Regions from separate parts of the Serratia sp. YWN4 genome, predicted to be linked through region 2. Evidence: predicted binding sites of a transcription regulator. Region 2 holds the regulator's gene; each other region holds the start of a gene.
The links. Region 2 encodes LexA, which represses DNA repair genes until DNA is damaged. Its sites were predicted from a motif close to TNCTGTATGTACATACAGNA; they were not measured.

Region 1 (4,205 bases), 1.6 Mb from region 2:
CATCACAGGCAATGACCGCAAGCTGCCAGGCGCGTTTTATCGCCCTGCTGAACGGCACGCCTAACGGTGTGATCCGCATGAGCGACGAAGTGAAAGGCGTGGTGGAAACCTCACTGAACGTCGGCGTAGTCACTACCAGCGCAAAAGAAGCAGAGATCGTCTGCCTGATCCGCTCTCTGATCGACAGCGGTAAAGATTACGTGGTGGGGATGCTGAGCGCGCTGGGGCAACTGGCCAACGCACAGACCGAAGCCAAGGGGGCTTATCCCGGCTGGCAACCCGATGCCAACTCACCGGTGATGCAACTGGTGCGTGAAACCTACCAGAAACTGTTTAACAGCACGCCAAACATTATGGTGATCCACGCCGGGTTGGAATGTGGCTTGTTCAAAAAGCCTTACCCGCATATGGATATGGTGTCGATTGGGCCAACCATCACCGGGCCACACTCGCCGGATGAGCAAGTGCATATCGCCAGCGTCGGGCAATACTGGACGCTGTTGACCGAACTGCTGAAAGCAATTCCTGAGCGCGAATAAGAGTTATGCTGCAAGGGTGCAATATTGTGCCCTTGCAGGTTAATACATCAACCACCCGTTCTTACCACGTCAGCACCAGTTGCCGCTCAAGCTGCGGATCCAGCAACGTGACATGCAACCCGACCAAGCGCACACCGCGCCCTTCCCGCCGCTCCTGCCACACTTGGCGCGCAACGTTGATCAAATCCTCTTTATTCAGCACCGGCCAGATATGCTCCTGCGTGGTCTGCTGAAAGTCCTGAAACTTCAGTTTCACCCCTTGCCGGGCGATGTGCAGATCCGGTTTAACCTTACGCAAGCGCATCTCCAACTCGGGATACAGTTTGTCGACAATCAGCGTCTCACAATCTTGCCAATGGTGAATATCTTCTGCCAGCGTGCGCTCAACGCCGACCGACTTACGGAGGCGATCGGGGGAAACCTCTCGCTCATCAATACCCTGGCTGCGCTCCCACAGTACCCGGCCAAACTTGCCGAAGCTTTTTAGCAATGCCGCCAGATCGTATTGCTGCACATCGGCACAGGTGCGCAACCCCAGTTCCTCCAGCCGCTTGGCGGTCACTTTGCCCACGCCAGGGATCTTACCGAGCGGCAACTGCTGCAAAAAACCCGGCACCTGCGCGGGCGTAATCACGTATTGGCCGTTGGGTTTATTCAATTCCGAGGCGATCTTGGCGAGAAATTTGATCGGCGCGATCCCGGCCGAGGCGGTGAGATGCAATTCATCTGAGATCGCCTGGCGGATCTCTTGGGCGATCAACGTTGCTGAGCCGCTGCACTGTACGCTGTCGCTCACATCCAGATAGGCTTCGTCCAGCGACAGCGGTTCAATCAAGGAGGTGTAGCGGGCAAAAATAGCGCGGATCTGCTGCGAGGCTTCTTTATAGGCCGCCATCCGCCCCGGTAGCAGCTTCAGGTGCGGGCAAAGTTTGAGCGCCATGGCGGTAGACATGGCGCTGTGTACCCCGTAACGGCGTGCAGGGTAGTTGGCGGTGCTGATCACCCCACGCCGATCGGCGCTGGCACCAATCGCTAATGGAATATCGCGCAGGCTGGGATCGTCGCGCATTTCCACCGCCGCGAAGAAGCAATCCATATCGACATGAATGATTTTACGCATCTCACCCTCCCAGAATACTGTTTAAATATACAGTAAAATATAGGGAACTCAAACGCGAAAATGATCAGATGGGATAAGAAAAGGGCTCTGCGTACAGAACCCCTTGATATTCAGCGGTTATAAAATGCGATGCTTTTCCAGTTGCTCACGCCGCCGCGCTTCTTTCGCCAAACGCTTTTTGCGTGCATCGCAGGGTTCTGGGCAATCGCAGACTTTCTCCATTCCCAACGCGGTAATCCCCCCACAACTGCCTTGCAGGGTTTTGCGTCGGAACAGATAGCCGAGCGACATGCCAGCAACCACCAGCAGAAACAGCACAAAGGATGCAACGAATACCGTCAGCATAACCGCCTCACTCGCTTTTCTTCAGATAGGGTTTGAACGCCGCAGAATAACGCTCTTCAAAACCGTTGGCGGTTTTCACGATCATGAAGACCGGAATCCCCATCAGGTTTGCCAGCGCCATACCCCGATCCGGCCCCAGCACATTCAGGCCGGTGGAAAGGCCGTCAGCGGTCATACACTGCGGGCTGATCACGGTAACCGATACCAGATGATGGTTGATCGGCTTACCGGTGGCAGGGTCGATAGTATGAGAATAGCGCACCCCATCCTGTTCGAAGTAGTTACGGTAATCCCCAGAGGTGGCGATAGACATTTCACCCGGTTCAATCACCAGATGTGCCTGTTGCTCCACACCGGCGATTGGGCGTTCAATGGCAATACGCCACGGTTGTTTCTCGCCGTTATGGCCGCGGGTACGCACTTCACCACCGATATCAACCATGTAGTTTTTGACCTGCTGTGATTGCAGGTATTGCGCGATCACATCCACACCATAACCTTTGGCGATGGAAGAGAGATCGACATACAACTCCGGAATGCTCTTCACCAGCGCGTTACCTTCGACCGACAGCTTGTCGATCCCAGTCCAGCTACGGCGCAGCTCCAGTTCGGCGGCGCTCGGCACTTTATTCGGGCGCCCTTCTGGGCCAAAACCCCACAGATTCACCAGCGGCCCAACGGTGACATCAAGCGCACCGTCGGTCACCCGGTTGATACGCAACGCTTCCAGCACCACTTCCGTGGTTGCAGCGGAAACCGGGAACGGTTGGTTCACTTCGCGGCTGGCATTAAAACGGCTCAGTTCAGAATCGGGCCGATAGGTCGACATCTGATCGTTAACCTGTTCCAGCCGTTTATCGATCTCGGCGCGCAACGTCTCCACTGCGGGCGTCTCTTCCCCTGGCACAAAACGGATCGAGTAATAGGTTCCCATCGTCTTGCCGTCGAGATTTTCCTGCTTCGGCTCACACCCTGCCAAGAGCAAAGTGGCGCCAAGCGCCACTATTGTCATGCAAAACTTCATTCAACCGCCTGTTTAACCACCAAAATCATCGAGCATAATATTGTCGTCTTCAACACCCAGATCTTTCAGCATCTTGATCACTGCCGCGTTCATCATTGGCGGGCCACACATGTAAAACTCACAATCTTCCGGTGCCGGATGGTTCTTCAGGTAATTTTCCAGCAGGACATTGTGAATAAAGCCGGTATAGCCAGCCCAGTTATCTTCCGGCTGCGGATCGGAAAGCGCCACGTGCCAGGTAAAGTTTTCGTTCTCTTCCTGCAGATGATTGAAGTCATCCTCATAGAACATTTCACGCAGAGAACGGGCACCGTACCAGAAAGTGATTTTGCGCTTGGATTGCAGGCGTTTCAGCTGATCGAAAATGTGTGAACGCATCGGTGCCATACCGGCCCCACCGCCGATAAACACCATTTCTGCCTGGGTATCTTTGGCAAAGAACTCGCCGAACGGCCCGGAGATCGTCACCTTGTCGCCCGCTTTCAGCGACCAGATATAGGAAGACATAATGCCCGGCGGTGCCTCAGGGTTATTCGGTGGCGGCGTAGCGATACGCACGTTGAGCATAATAATGCCCTTTTCATCCGGGTAGTTGGCCATTGAGTAGGCTCGAACCGTGGGTTCCTTCACCACCGAACGGAAGCGGAACAGGTTGAACTTGTCCCAATCACCCCGGTATTCCTGTGGTACTTCAAAATCGGCATAGCTGACTTCGTGCGCCGGAGCCTCGATCTGGATAAAGCCCCCGGCACGGAATGGCACATCTTCGCCATCCGGGATCTTCAGCATCAGCTCTTTGATAAAGGTGGCTTTGTTATCGTTGGAGATAACTTCGCAATCCCATTTCTTCACGCCGAAGATCTCTTCCGGCAGTTCGATCTTGAGGTTCTGCTTCACATTCACCTGGCACGCCAGGCGGCAACCCTCTTTGGCTTCACGCTTGCTGATGTGAGAAAGCTCGGTGGGCAGAATATCGCCGCCGCCCTCTTTGATCACCACCCGGCACTGGCCGCAGGAACCGCCGCCGCCACAGGCCGAGGAAACAAAGATCCCTTGGCTGGAGAGCATGTTGAGCAGTTTATCCCCCGCCGGAGCGGTAAAACTTTTATCTTGATCGCCATTAACCTCAACGGCGATATCACCGGTATTCACCAGCTTGGATTTGGCAAACAGAATC
Region 2 (4,205 bases):
CGGTTCCAACAAGCGCCCGGTACGAGAACGGCCACCTTCCACAAAATATTCTACCGAATAGCCGCGGGTGAACAGCTCACCAAGATATTCACGGAACACGGTGGAATAGAGCTTGTTACCCTTGAAGGTACGGCGGATAAAGAACGCACCCAAACGGCGGAAAATCGGCCCGGCGGGCCAGAAGTTCAGGTTGATGCCCGCGGCGATATGTGGCGGCACCAGCCCCTGATGGTAAAGCACGTAAGACAGCAACAGATAATCCATGTGGCTGCGGTGGCAGGGCACGTAGACGATCTCGTGGCCGTCTTGCGCCAGTTGGCGCACTCGCTCGGCTTTGGTGACGTTGATGCCCTGATACAACCGGTTCCAGGTCCAGCTCAGCACGCGATCGGAAAGGCGCACGGCTTCATAAGAGAAGTCGGCGGCAATCTCTTCCATCAGCGCGATCGCATTCTGCTGGGCTTTTTCGTGAGTGATCTTTTTGCTGCGCGCTTCGTCTTCGACCGCTTTCTCAATTGCTTTGGAAGCCAGCAATTTGTTGAACAGATCCTGGCGGGCTGGCAGGCTTGGCCCAACGGCGGCCAAGCGCTGACGCGAGAAGTGCATGCGCGCGACACGCGCCAGTTTCTGCGCGATGGTTTTATCAGTACCGTGCTCGGTGGCCATGCGCCGCAGAGAAACGGTATTGGAGAAGCGGACAAAACTGTCACGCCCTAACCACAGTATGGCGAAGAATTTCTGTACGCCATTCAGCAGGCGCAGATGCGGTGTTCCGTGCCCTTCACGCCCCGGCGAGCGGCCGAACATCACTGATACCGGGAGCATCTGAATGTCGAGATCCGGATTGCTGCGGTGCAGATCCAGATAGTCGTGGAACAGTTTTACCGATTCTTCTTTTGGCGTGTAATAGCGGAAGACGCGCGGGCCTTCATGGATAAACACGTGGCTTGGCAGAACGGCGCCGTCGATCTCCAGCGAGTTAAGGGGGTCGGGCAGATCCTGCGCCAGGCACTGGGTGCGCAAGGTGAGCAAATCTGCCTTGGAATTATAAGGTAAAACATACAGAATTGGCCGTGAGGGATCTAACCCTAACTCCGTGACCGGATCCGAAGGGATAACCTTACTTCTTACCAACATTTTCAGTGGTAAATTCAATAGTTTATAATATATTTTACGCCAACCTAACATAACAACATAAAGCCTCTTGTTAGCAATGCGCCGCAAGCATACCAGAAACCAGGTAGCAGATCTGTGGTGTTGGGAATTCCAAAGCCGTTAACGGCTCTGGAAACACATAGGTAAATTATGACTCACCTTAGAGAAAGGTGCTCTTAACATGGCAAATAAAGCAACGGGCCTGACACGCATCATTAAGGCGGCAGGCTATTCATATAAAGGCTTAACCGCAGCCTGGCAGAACGAAGCCGCATTCCGCCAGGAAGCGATCGCGGTCATCGTGGCTATCATACTGGCGATTTGGCTGGATGTGGGTGCGATAGCGCGCATTTTATTGATCGGATCGGTGCTGCTGGTGATGATTGTCGAAATCCTCAACAGCGCGATTGAGGCCATCGTCGATCGCGTAGGGACGGATTACCATGAGCTGTCTGGCCGGGCAAAAGACATGGGATCGGCGGCGGTTTCGCTGACGATTATTCTGGCGCTGTTCGTCTGGGGTTCGGTGCTGTGGCAGCATTTCAGCTGACGTTGAAAAGGGGCGCAATGTTGCGAACCGCTTCGCTAATCCCTGATTTTTATTTATTCTTCGGTTCCCAATCTCGTCTTACCTGTATATACTCACAGCAAGACTGTATAAACAAACAGGGGGGCGGAATGAAAGCACTAACTACCAGACAGCAAGAGGTCTACGACCTGATTCGCGATCATATTGCGCAAACGGGCATGCCACCAACACGTGCCGAGATCGCCATGCGTCTGGGATTCCGTTCGCCTAATGCCGCCGAAGAGCATTTGAAAGCGCTGGCCCGCAAAGGGGTGATTGAAATCATCTCCGGTGCTTCGCGCGGTATCCGTCTGCTGATGGAAGATGAAGAAGGGTTACCTCTGGTTGGCCGCGTTGCTGCCGGTGAACCTTTGCTGGCCGAGCAACACATTGAAGGGCATTACAAAGTTGATCCTTCTTTGTTTAAACCCAACGCTGATTTCCTGCTGCGCGTTAGCGGTATGTCGATGCGTGATATCGGTATCCTCGACGGCGATCTGCTGGCGGTGCATAAAACTCAGGACGTGCGTAACGGCCAAGTGGTGGTTGCACGCATCGAAGATGAAGTGACGGTCAAACGCCTGAAAAAGCATGGCAACATGGTTGAACTGCTGCCGGAAAACAGCGATTTCCAGCCGATCGTGGTCGATCTGCGCGAGCAGAATTTCACTATCGAAGGCTTAGCCGTCGGTGTGATCCGCAACGGCGACTGGATCTAAGCGTTATACCCCTGATTGATATTTCAATTAATAAGAATTATATCGCCCCAACTCTGGGGCGATACCTTTTCTAAACCACCGCACGGCCACGGGACATTTCACTATGCGCCTGATTTCTGCTTTTACCAGCGACACCGATAAAGCGTTGTGGCGCCTGGCGTTGCCGATGATCTTTTCCAATATCACCGTTCCCTTGCTTGGCCTGGTGGATACCGCCGTTATCGGCCATCTCGATAGCCCGACTTATCTCGGCGGGGTTGCCGTGGGCTCAATGGCGACCAGTTTCCTGTTCATGTTGCTACTGTTCCTGCGTATGAGTACCACCGGGCTGGCAGCGCAGGCATTGGGCGCGCAGGATCCGCAACGGCTGGCCAAGGCTTTTATGCAACCGCTGCTATTGGCGCTGGTGGCCGGGGTGGCGATTGTGCTGCTGCGAGCGCCGCTGATCGCACTGGCCCTGCAGATTGTCGGGGGCGATAAAGAAGTCTTGGCGCAGGCGCGGTTGTTTCTGGAGATCCGCTGGTTAAGCGCGCCAGCGGCATTAGCCAATATGGTGCTGCTTGGCTGGCTGTTGGGCGTGCAGTATGTGCGGGCACCGGTGATCTTGCTGATCGTCGGTAACCTGCTGAATATTGTGTTGGATATCTGGCTGGTGATGGGGCTGGGCTGGAATGTGCAGGGCGCCGCGGCTGCGACGGCGATTGCCGAGTATGCCACGCTGTTGCTGGGTCTGTGGCTGTCGTGGCGGGTGTTACGAATGCGCGGGATTACTCTGGCGATGCTGCACCACGCCTGGCGCGGCAATCTGCGCCGTTTGCTGGCGCTCAACCGCGACATCATGCTGCGTTCGTTATTGCTGCAACTGTGTTTTGCCTCGCTGACCATTCTGGGTGCGCGCATGGGTAGTGAAATCGTGGCGGTTAACGCGGTGCTGATGAACCTGCTGACGTTCACCGCTTACGCGCTGGATGGTTTTGCCTATGCGGTTGAAGCACATTCCGGCCATGCCTACGGGGCGCGGGACGATCGCCAACTGCATACAGTATGGCGTGCGGCTTGCAGGCAAGCGTGCCTGGTGGCGCTCGGTTTTGCCCTGATTTATGTGTTTGCCGGGCAGCACATCGTGGCGGCGTTAACCTCGCTGCCCGAATTACGTGCGTTGGCGAATCATTATCTGCCTTGGCAAGTAGTGCTGCCTTTGGTGGGTGTCTGGTGTTATCTGCTGGACGGCATGTTTATCGGCGCGACTCGCGGGGCAGAAATGCGCAACAGCATGGCGGTGGCCGCTGCCGGTTATGGGCTGACGTTATTCACACTGCCGGTATTGGGTAACCATGGTTTATGGTTGGCTCTGATGGTGTTTCTGGCCTTGCGCGGGGCGGCACTGGGTTGGATTTGGCACCGCCACCGGGTGCGCGGCACCTGGTTTCCGGCTAGCTATAACGTCTGAAAATAGATGAGCGCGGCGCTGCGGTATTGCTACCGCACCGCTTATTTCTTCTTGATCACAATACTGTGGTCGTGATCGCAATTATGCTTGTTTTCGCAGGCTTCTACCTCAACGCAGCCAGAACACAGGCCATGGGCTTCAACCACGCTGTGGCGCAGCGCAAATCCTGATTCTGTTGCCAGTTTCTGCAACATTTCTTCCACGCCTTCCGTCGTGCGTTCGGTAACCTGCCCGCAACGATCGCAGATAAACAGCGCAGAGGTGTGCATCGGCTGTTCGAAGTGATGGCACAGCACATAGCTGTTGGCGGATT
Region 3 (4,205 bases), 2.6 Mb from region 2:
TGCGTCGCCGATGCCTGTCGCAACAGGTCAGGTTAACGTACTGTTAAAAAGTGTTTGCCTCGACCTGAAGCGAAACAAGTGAACGCTAATGTTACCTCGTCACCATGCAGACTGAAAATAAATATCCCTTTCGTATTATCAGCGTCGGGAATTCAGGGGGGTATTTGAAATGCGCTGGAGATAAATAAGGCGGCTACGGAAGCCGCCTGGCTTGAACTAAGGGGAAGGGCTTACCGCACTTCAGCCTGGGCGATACCGTCAAGATAGCGTTCGGCATCCAGTGCAGCCATGCAACCGGTACCGGCAGAGGTAATTGCCTGACGATAGATATGGTCCATCACGTCGCCAGCGGCAAACACGCCAGGGATACTCGTCTGGGTTGCGTTGCCATGAATGCCGGACTGCACTTTGATGTAGCCATTTTCCAATGCAAGCTGGTCACCGAAGACAGCAGTATTAGGGCTGTGGCCGATCGCGATAAATACACCGGCAACGGCCAGTTCTTCGGCTTCATTACCAGCTTTGGTGCTGCGGATACGCACACCGGTAACACCCATTTGGTCACCCAGCACTTCGTCCAGCGTACGGTCGGTGTGCAGGACGATGTTGCCGTTTTTCACTTTATCCATCAAACGGTTGATCAGAATTTTTTCTGAGCGGAAGCTGTCGCGGCGGTGAATCAGATGCACTTCAGACGCAATGTTAGAGAGATACAGCGCTTCTTCCACGGCGGTATTACCCCCACCCACCACTGCAACCTTTTGATTCCGATAGAAGAAACCGTCACAGGTCGCACAGGCGGAAACCCCTCTGCCTTTGAAGGCTTCTTCGGTTGGCAACCCTAGGTAGCGGGCAGAAGCCCCGGTTGCGATGATCAGCGCATCACAGGTGTATTCGCCGTTGTCGCCAAACAGGCGGAAAGGGCGGTTCTGCAAATCAGCACTGTTGATATGGTCAAAGACGATTTCAGTCTCGAATTTTTCAGCATGCTCGCGCATGCGTTCCATCAATGCCGGGCCAGTCAGCCCTTCGGCGTCACCAGGCCAGTTTTCGACCTCGGTGGTGGTGGTCAACTGACCCCCTTGTTCCATACCGGTGATCAACACCGGGTTCAGGTTTGCCCGCGCTGCATAAACAGCGGCGGTGTAGCCAGCCGGGCCTGAACCCAGAATCAGTAATTTGCTATGTTTAGCCGTGCCCATGAATAACCTCTTTTCCCACGATGGCGGACAGTGGTAGCGATTGTAGGGAAAATGCGGCAGTAAAAAAAGCATCAGGAAATGTTGTTAACGATTTGTTTGATAGCGATTACCGATTAATGACAGATTCCCGATTCCTCGACGCCGTAATTCAGTTAATCTCAAGGCAAGGATTATATCTGTACATAAACGCGTGAAAAATGGCATTTTTGTCGGGTTTATGTAGCTAACTTCCTGACTTTTTAATGCGGAGATTCCTAACTGAAAATGAGGTGCTCCGTTTTCCTCACGGCACGTTCTTCTGATTTTACTTCTTTTACTTTGACAATCCGCTGCGCATTTGCGAAAACATCATAGGAAGAAGAAATTATCCCCGCACCGGCAGTAAATCGTTTGTATTTATGGCAAGAAAGCAGCGTATTACATCGTTGCGGCAGGTGGGGGTGGATTTGGCTCTCGGGGGTGAATTCTCTTCTGCATGTAAGCATCATTTGAATTCGTTGTATGGGGTGGACAGACAGGCTGTATAACGACGGAAGATGGTAGTGAAGGGGCAGTACGGCGGTAAGTGTTACAGAAATATTCCCTGTCTCAGGGGAATGGGCCGCTTATCAAAGACATCGGGTCTTCGCTTGGAACAAGCCCTTGCACATTGACGTTGGCTAGGGTGTGGCAAGTGCAGGGAAGAACATAAGAGAGACAATAATAATGGCAGACAACAAAAAACGCCCGGGTAAAGATCTTGACCGTATCGACCGCAACATCCTGAATGAATTGCAAAAGGATGGGCGAATTTCGAACGTCGAGCTTTCGAAGCGCGTGGGGCTATCCCCAACGCCATGTTTAGAACGTGTGCGCCGCCTTGAGCGCCAGGGTTTTATCCATGGTTATACCGCATTGCTCAACCCACATTATCTGGACGCTTCCCTGCTGGTTTTCGTGGAAATCACGCTGAACCGCGGTGCGCCGGACGTGTTTGAGCAATTCAACTCAGCCGTACAGAAGCTTGAAGAAATTCAGGAGTGTCATTTGGTTTCCGGTGATTTCGACTATCTGTTGAAAACCCGTGTACCCGATATGTCGGCTTACCGTAAATTGCTGGGCGAAACTCTGTTGCGTTTGCCGGGGGTTAATGACACCCGGACTTACGTGGTGATGGAAGAAGTGAAACAGAGTAACCGTCTGGTTATCAAAACACGGTAAGACGCAGGTGCAAAACCTGATTAAATTCGTTATACTCCTGTTTATCCATACAGTTTCGGCGCCGAGGAAGCCTCTCGGCGCTGTTACTATGCCAGCTAACAGGAACCTGGAGAGCCTTTCTTGAGCCAGGAATACACAGAAGATAAAGAAGTTACCCTGAAGAGGCTTAGCAGCGGGCAGCGTTTGCTTGAGGCTTTGTCGATCGTGGTAGCGATTTTTGCCGTTTACCTTATGGCTGCACTGGTCAGTTTCAATCCTTCTGACCCCAGTTGGTCGCAAACTGCATGGCACGAGCCGATCCATAATCTGGGCGGCGGTGTTGGCGCATGGTTGGCCGACACGCTGTTCTTCACCTTCGGAGTACTCGCTTACGCGATACCACCGATCATGTTCACTCTATGCTGGGCTGGGTTTCGTCAGCGCGGCAATCATGATCATATTGACTATTTTGCGCTGTCGTTACGCCTGATCGGCACGTTGGCGCTGGTGCTTACCTCCTGTGGTTTGGCAGCACTGAATGTTGACGATCTCTATTATTTCGCCTCCGGCGGCGTGATTGGCAGTTTGCTGAGCAATGCCATGCTGCCATGGTTCAATGGCATTGGTGCCACCTTGGCGCTGTTAGGCATTTGGGCGGTGGGGTTAACGCTGTTCACCGGCTGGTCCTGGTTGGTTATCGCTGAAAAAATCGGTGGTGTGGTACTGGGAACCGCTACTTTCATGACCAACCGTTCACGTCGTGACGATCATTATCACGATGATGACGACAGGTTGATTGATCAGTCAGAGCCAGATGCTAAGAGCACCGCCGTAGCCGCTGTGACGGACGAGGATGATGTGCTGTTCTCTGCGCCTTCGGTCAGTGAAATGGCGCAACAGGATGACGTTGATCCACTCTTGAGTGGCTTGCGCGCCATCGATGACGAACTTGAACCTGTACATGCGGTGGTTGATATACCGGTAACCACTCCGCCTGCGGTAACGGCTGCCCCCGCAGCACCTGCTTCGATCAGTCAGCATCCATTGAACCCAGCGCCAGAGCAGAGCACGCCACCGCTCTATTCGTTTGAGCTACCCGAAGAAACACCAACGCCGAAAACGACACGCCCGCTAGATCCTTATCAGGACGAAAACGAGCCGCGCTTGGGGGATTGGAACGCCTCTGTGGCGCCGCAGCGTGAGCAGTCGCCGTTTGATTTTTCTACTGCACAGCGCGATCACGTTGGTTTCAGTGGTTCAACCGGGTTCAGCGCCAGCGATGATGTACCTCCTTTTGGTGCAATGAAACCACCATCCGCTACGGCAACAACCGCCGCCGCCAGTGTGGTGAACCATACCTTTATGCCAGCATTTACCGCCACCAGCGACGGTAATTCTCAGATCAAGCAAGGTATCGGCCCTGAGTTACCGCGCCCGAATCCGGTGCGTATCCCCACTCGGCGTGAGCTGGCCTCCTACGGCATCAAGTTGCCTTCGCAGCGGATGGCAGAGCAGGAGCAGCGTCATCGCAGCGAAGAGCCCGTCAGTCCTCCACAAGAGGATGAGGCTTTGCAGGAAGCGGCATTGCGTCAGGCATTTGCCGAGCAGCAAAACCAGCGCTATGGCGAAGAATATCAGCATGATGATGAAAACGCCTTGCAGGAAGCGGCACTCGGCCAGGTTTTTGCTCAGCAACAGCAGGCACGCTATGGTGAAGCTGAATCCGCGCCAGTTTCGCGCCCTATTGATACCAGCCAGGCTTTCAGCTTCTCACCGATGGCAGATCTGGTTGATGATGGCCCAAAAGAGCCTTTATTCACTCTG
Region 4 (4,205 bases), 1.1 Mb from region 2:
ACGGCAATGTATGCTCCACCAGCAAAATGGTCATGCCTAATTCGTGGTTCAGCCTGCGGATAATATTGCTGACTTCGATCGCCTGTGAAGGGGAAATGCCCATAGTTGGCTCATCGAGGATCAGCAACTCCGGTTCCAGCACCAGTGCGCGGGCGATCGCCAGTTGTTGCTGCTCATCGCCACACAAATCCCCGGCACGATACAGCAACATGGCCCGCAACTGGGGAAACAGGCTGTAAATCATCGGCGGAATACGCCGGGTTTTGTCATGCCCGGCCAGCAGCGCTATCTGAAGGTTTTCCTCCACGCTCAGTTGGGAGAAAATTTGCCGCCCTTGCGGCACGTAGCTGATCCCCAGTGCCGCCCGCTTTTCCATCGGCTGTTGCAACAGATTTTGCGGTGGTTCATCGGCCAGTTGCCAGGTCATGCTGCCGCTGACAATCGGCAGGTGCCCCATAATGCAATTAACCAGCGTCGTTTTACCCACGCCGTTGCGGCCAAGCAGCGTGGTACATTGCCCACGCGGTAGTTCAAGGCTGACATCCCACAATATATGGTTATGCCCATAATATTGATTTACTGCGCGTAAACTTAGCATTTTGCATTCTCCTCAAAGAGGCGTGTTCACTCGTGGATGGGATGAGCCACTCCGTTTTCGGGTGCAGTTGCGCGGTGTGTAAAAGAATTCAGCAATTCTCAGGCCAACTTTATGGGTATAGCGCAAAATGGCCAGTGTTGCCGATTTGTTAATTGCTGCGGCTGTGCTGGCGGAGCGGGTTGCGGGAGCCGGAAAAAGATCCGCCACGAGCACGAGCGTTTTCTTGCACTTTTGTGGTGCGGCGTTGACGGGAAATGGTGCAAGTTCCAGCAGCTGGTAACAACAGGCAGCAGCCTGGAATGGGAAGAGAGAAAATGAGATCCAGGCAATGACTCTTTTTAGTATTAATTGTCATAACCAAAGCCAGATTTTTGTGAAAAAATAACTAAAAAATCGGCTTAGACGACATTTTAGCGAGAAAACCGTTCTTTCTGTAACTCCCGGCCCCCATGGGGTGGTGTGAGTTATCCACCATTCCTGTGGATAACCTTGTGCATTATCCTTAGAAAAGCGGCGTAAACAGAGAGCGGACGCGGGTTGTGTTCGTGTTGCCCGTATTCTCGTCTTTTTTATAAAATATATAATTATCAATAAGTTAATTAAAATCAAGCAAGCCAATAACGGCTGGACGATCTACGCGTCATTTTTACTCTGAATGCTATCGAGATGTTAATTATTGCCGGAGTCTGGGGATAAAATGGTGGTTGACAATAAAAATGTCACGCTACCCTAACCTCCTTGGTGCGCAGACGCAGGGTTAACGCACGTTAAAGCGACAAATCCACTTGAAGCTGGTTTTATATCCAGTATTATAAGCGCTGGCGGAGATCGCTAGGGTTTTCCATACTTAGGAGCCGCTGCTCGCAGATGCTATCCTCGTCGCCCGGTTGCCACTCGAATTATTCAGGGTATATATGAGCAAAATTTTCAAACTGCATTCAGAATTTGCACCGGCCGGCGATCAGCCGGAGGCCATTCGCAAGCTGGAAATGGGGCTGGAAGATGGCCTGGCACACCAGACCTTGCTGGGGGTGACCGGGTCGGGCAAGACCTTTACTATCGCTAACGTGATCGCCGATCTCAACCGGCCAACCATGGTGCTGGCGCCGAACAAAACCCTGGCGGCACAGCTCTACGGCGAGATGAAAGAGTTCTTTCCCGAGAATGCGGTGGAATATTTTGTCTCTTACTACGATTACTACCAGCCAGAAGCCTACGTTCCCAGCTCCGATACCTTTATCGAGAAAGACGCTTCAATAAACGAACACATTGAACAGATGCGCCTTTCGGCCACCAAAGCGCTGCTTGAGCGGCGTGATGTGGTGGTGGTGGCCTCGGTTTCCGCAATCTATGGTCTGGGGGATCCCGATCTTTACCTGAAAATGATGCTGCACCTGACCAAAGGGATGATCATCGATCAGCGCTCGATCCTGCGCCGTTTGGCTGAGCTGCAATATACCCGTAACGATCAGGCATTCCAGCGCGCTACCTTCCGCGTGCGCGGTGAAGTGATCGATATCTTCCCGGCGGAGTCGGACGAACTGGCGCTGCGCGTCGAATTGTTCGACGAAGAGGTGGAACGCCTGTCGCTGTTTGATCCGCTCACCGGCCAGATTGAGCAGGTGGTGCCCCGTTTCACCATCTACCCTAAATCCCACTACGTCACACCGCGGGAACGTATCTTACAGGCGATGGAAGAGATCAAGGTGGAACTGGAACAGCGGCGCAAGGTGTTGCTGGCGAACAATAAGCTGCTGGAAGAGCAGCGGCTGGCGCAGCGTACCCAGTTTGATCTGGAGATGATGAATGAGCTGGGCTATTGCTCGGGCATCGAAAACTACTCGCGCTATCTCTCCGGGCGCGGTGAGGGCGAGCCGCCACCGACGCTGTTCGACTACCTGCCTGCCGATGGTCTGCTGGTGGTAGACGAATCGCACGTCACTATTCCGCAGATCGGCGGCATGTTCAAAGGCGACCGTTCGCGTAAAGAAACGCTGGTGGAATACGGTTTTCGTCTGCCTTCGGCGCTGGACAACCGGCCGATGCGCTTTGAAGAGTTTGAGGCGCTGGCCCCGCAAACCATCTATGTTTCTGCCACGCCGGGTAAATATGAGCTGGAGAAATCCGGTGGCGATATTATCGATCAGGTGGTGCGCCCAACCGGCCTGTTGGATCCGCTGGTGGAAGTCCGCCCGGTCACTACTCAGGTTGACGATCTGCTTTCCGAGATCCGCAAACGTGTGGCGATCAACGAACGCGTGCTGGTGACGACGCTGACCAAACGCATGGCGGAAGACCTGACGGAATACCTGGAGGAACACGGTGAGCGGGTGCGTTACCTGCACTCGGATATTGACACCGTAGAACGTGTTGAAATCATCCGTGATTTGCGCCTTGGTGAGTTCGACGTGCTGGTGGGGATCAACCTGCTGCGGGAAGGATTGGACATGCCTGAGGTGTCGCTGGTGGCGATCCTGGACGCCGATAAAGAGGGCTTCCTGCGTTCAGAGCGCTCGCTGATCCAGACCATCGGCCGTGCAGCGCGTAATCTCAACGGCAAGGCGATTCTGTACGGCGACAGAATTACCGATTCCATGGCCAAGGCGATCGGTGAAACCGAACGCCGCCGTGCCAAGCAGCAGGCGCATAACGAAGCCAACGGCATTGTACCTAAGGGCTTGAACAAGAAAGTGGCCGATATTATGCAACTGGGGAACCCGAGTTCGCGTAGCAAGCACAAAGGCAGAGGCAAGGCGGCAGAAAGCGCGGCGCAGTACAAACACCTCACGCCAAAAGCGTTGGATCAGAAAATCCGCGAGTTGGAAGGCCAGATGTATTCCCATGCGCAGAACCTGGAGTTCGAACAGGCCGCCGCCGTGCGCGACGAAATCCATCAGTTGCGCGAGCAGTTTATTGCGATTTCATAACTGTGCTAGCTTGAAAGGTGGCGGGGATAAACTCCTTGCCGCGTATGCGTTTGCTGATTAAGGTATGCGCCCCAATTATTGATATGAGTTGCCGAGCATGACTGCACATCCATCAAAAGATCCGTTACACGGTATTACGCTGGAACAATTACTGAACAAGTTGGTGGAACAGTATGGCTGGAGCGGGCTGGCTGAACGCATCCGTATCAACTGTTTCAGCAGCGATCCGAGCATCAAGTCCAGCCTGAAGTTTTTGCGCCGCACGCCGTGGGCGCGCAAGCAGGTGGAAGATCTCTATATCGACACCGTCAGCGATAACCCGTGGCACCGCGGCAAGGATTGATCTAGGTGCGGGTGGCCAGTTGCACCAGTGCCTGCTCCAGCGCCAGGCGCAGTAACTGGCGATCGTGACGGTAAGGAATGTCAGCGGCTTCCAGCGGTTGTTTTACCACGATGCGATCGTGCATTTCATCCGTGTTGATATGCGGGCCAACCACCACCGCATCAATCATTTTCCGGCCGATTTTCTCTTCCATCAGCTCCAGCTTTTGTTTGAGCGTCAGTGCTGCGGCAGCAACGCTCAGCTCACGCCCCAGATTACCGATATAGATCATACTGGCGCTGCTGCGGCGCAGGGCTTGGGTCAGATCGTCAAGCAGTAACAGCGGCATCAGGCTGGT

Region 1: a site for LexA is predicted at 1,675-1,694, ahead of dinB (DNA polymerase IV). Genes of this name have one in related genera too.
Region 3: a site for LexA is predicted at 2,438-2,457, ahead of ACX9GT_RS15865 (DNA translocase FtsK 4TM domain-containing protein). Genes of this name have one in related genera too.
Region 4: a site for LexA is predicted at 1,388-1,407, ahead of uvrB (excinuclease ABC subunit UvrB). Genes of this name have one in related genera too.

Annotation. Positions count from the first base shown of each region.
Region 1 covers NZ_CM147696.1:4,380,745-4,384,949, forward strand. The annotation lists gene pepD (beta-Ala-His dipeptidase) at 1-539, shown strand, start outside; gene dinB (DNA polymerase IV) at 601-1,659, opposite strand; gene nqrM ((Na+)-NQR maturation NqrM) at 1,777-2,004, opposite strand; gene ACX9GT_RS20345 (FAD:protein FMN transferase) at 2,012-3,028, opposite strand; gene nqrF (NADH:ubiquinone reductase (Na(+)-transporting) subunit F) at 3,041-4,205, opposite strand, start outside.
Region 2 covers NZ_CM147696.1:468,578-472,782, forward strand. The annotation lists gene plsB (glycerol-3-phosphate 1-O-acyltransferase PlsB) at 1-1,188, opposite strand, end outside; gene ACX9GT_RS02235 (diacylglycerol kinase) at 1,337-1,705, shown strand; gene lexA (transcriptional repressor LexA) at 1,834-2,442, shown strand; gene dinF (MATE family efflux transporter DinF) at 2,546-3,892, shown strand; gene zur (zinc uptake transcriptional repressor Zur) at 3,934-4,205, opposite strand, start outside.
Region 3 covers NZ_CM147696.1:3,363,428-3,367,632, reverse strand. The annotation lists gene trxB (thioredoxin-disulfide reductase) at 231-1,202, opposite strand; gene lrp (leucine-responsive transcriptional regulator Lrp) at 1,908-2,402, shown strand; gene ACX9GT_RS15865 (DNA translocase FtsK 4TM domain-containing protein) at 2,523-4,205, shown strand, end outside.
Region 4 covers NZ_CM147696.1:1,617,106-1,621,310, forward strand. The annotation lists gene ACX9GT_RS07625 (ABC transporter ATP-binding protein) at 1-598, opposite strand, end outside; gene uvrB (excinuclease ABC subunit UvrB) at 1,513-3,525, shown strand; gene ACX9GT_RS07635 (VF530 family protein) at 3,623-3,868, shown strand; gene ACX9GT_RS07640 (gluconeogenesis factor YvcK family protein) at 3,870-4,205, opposite strand, start outside.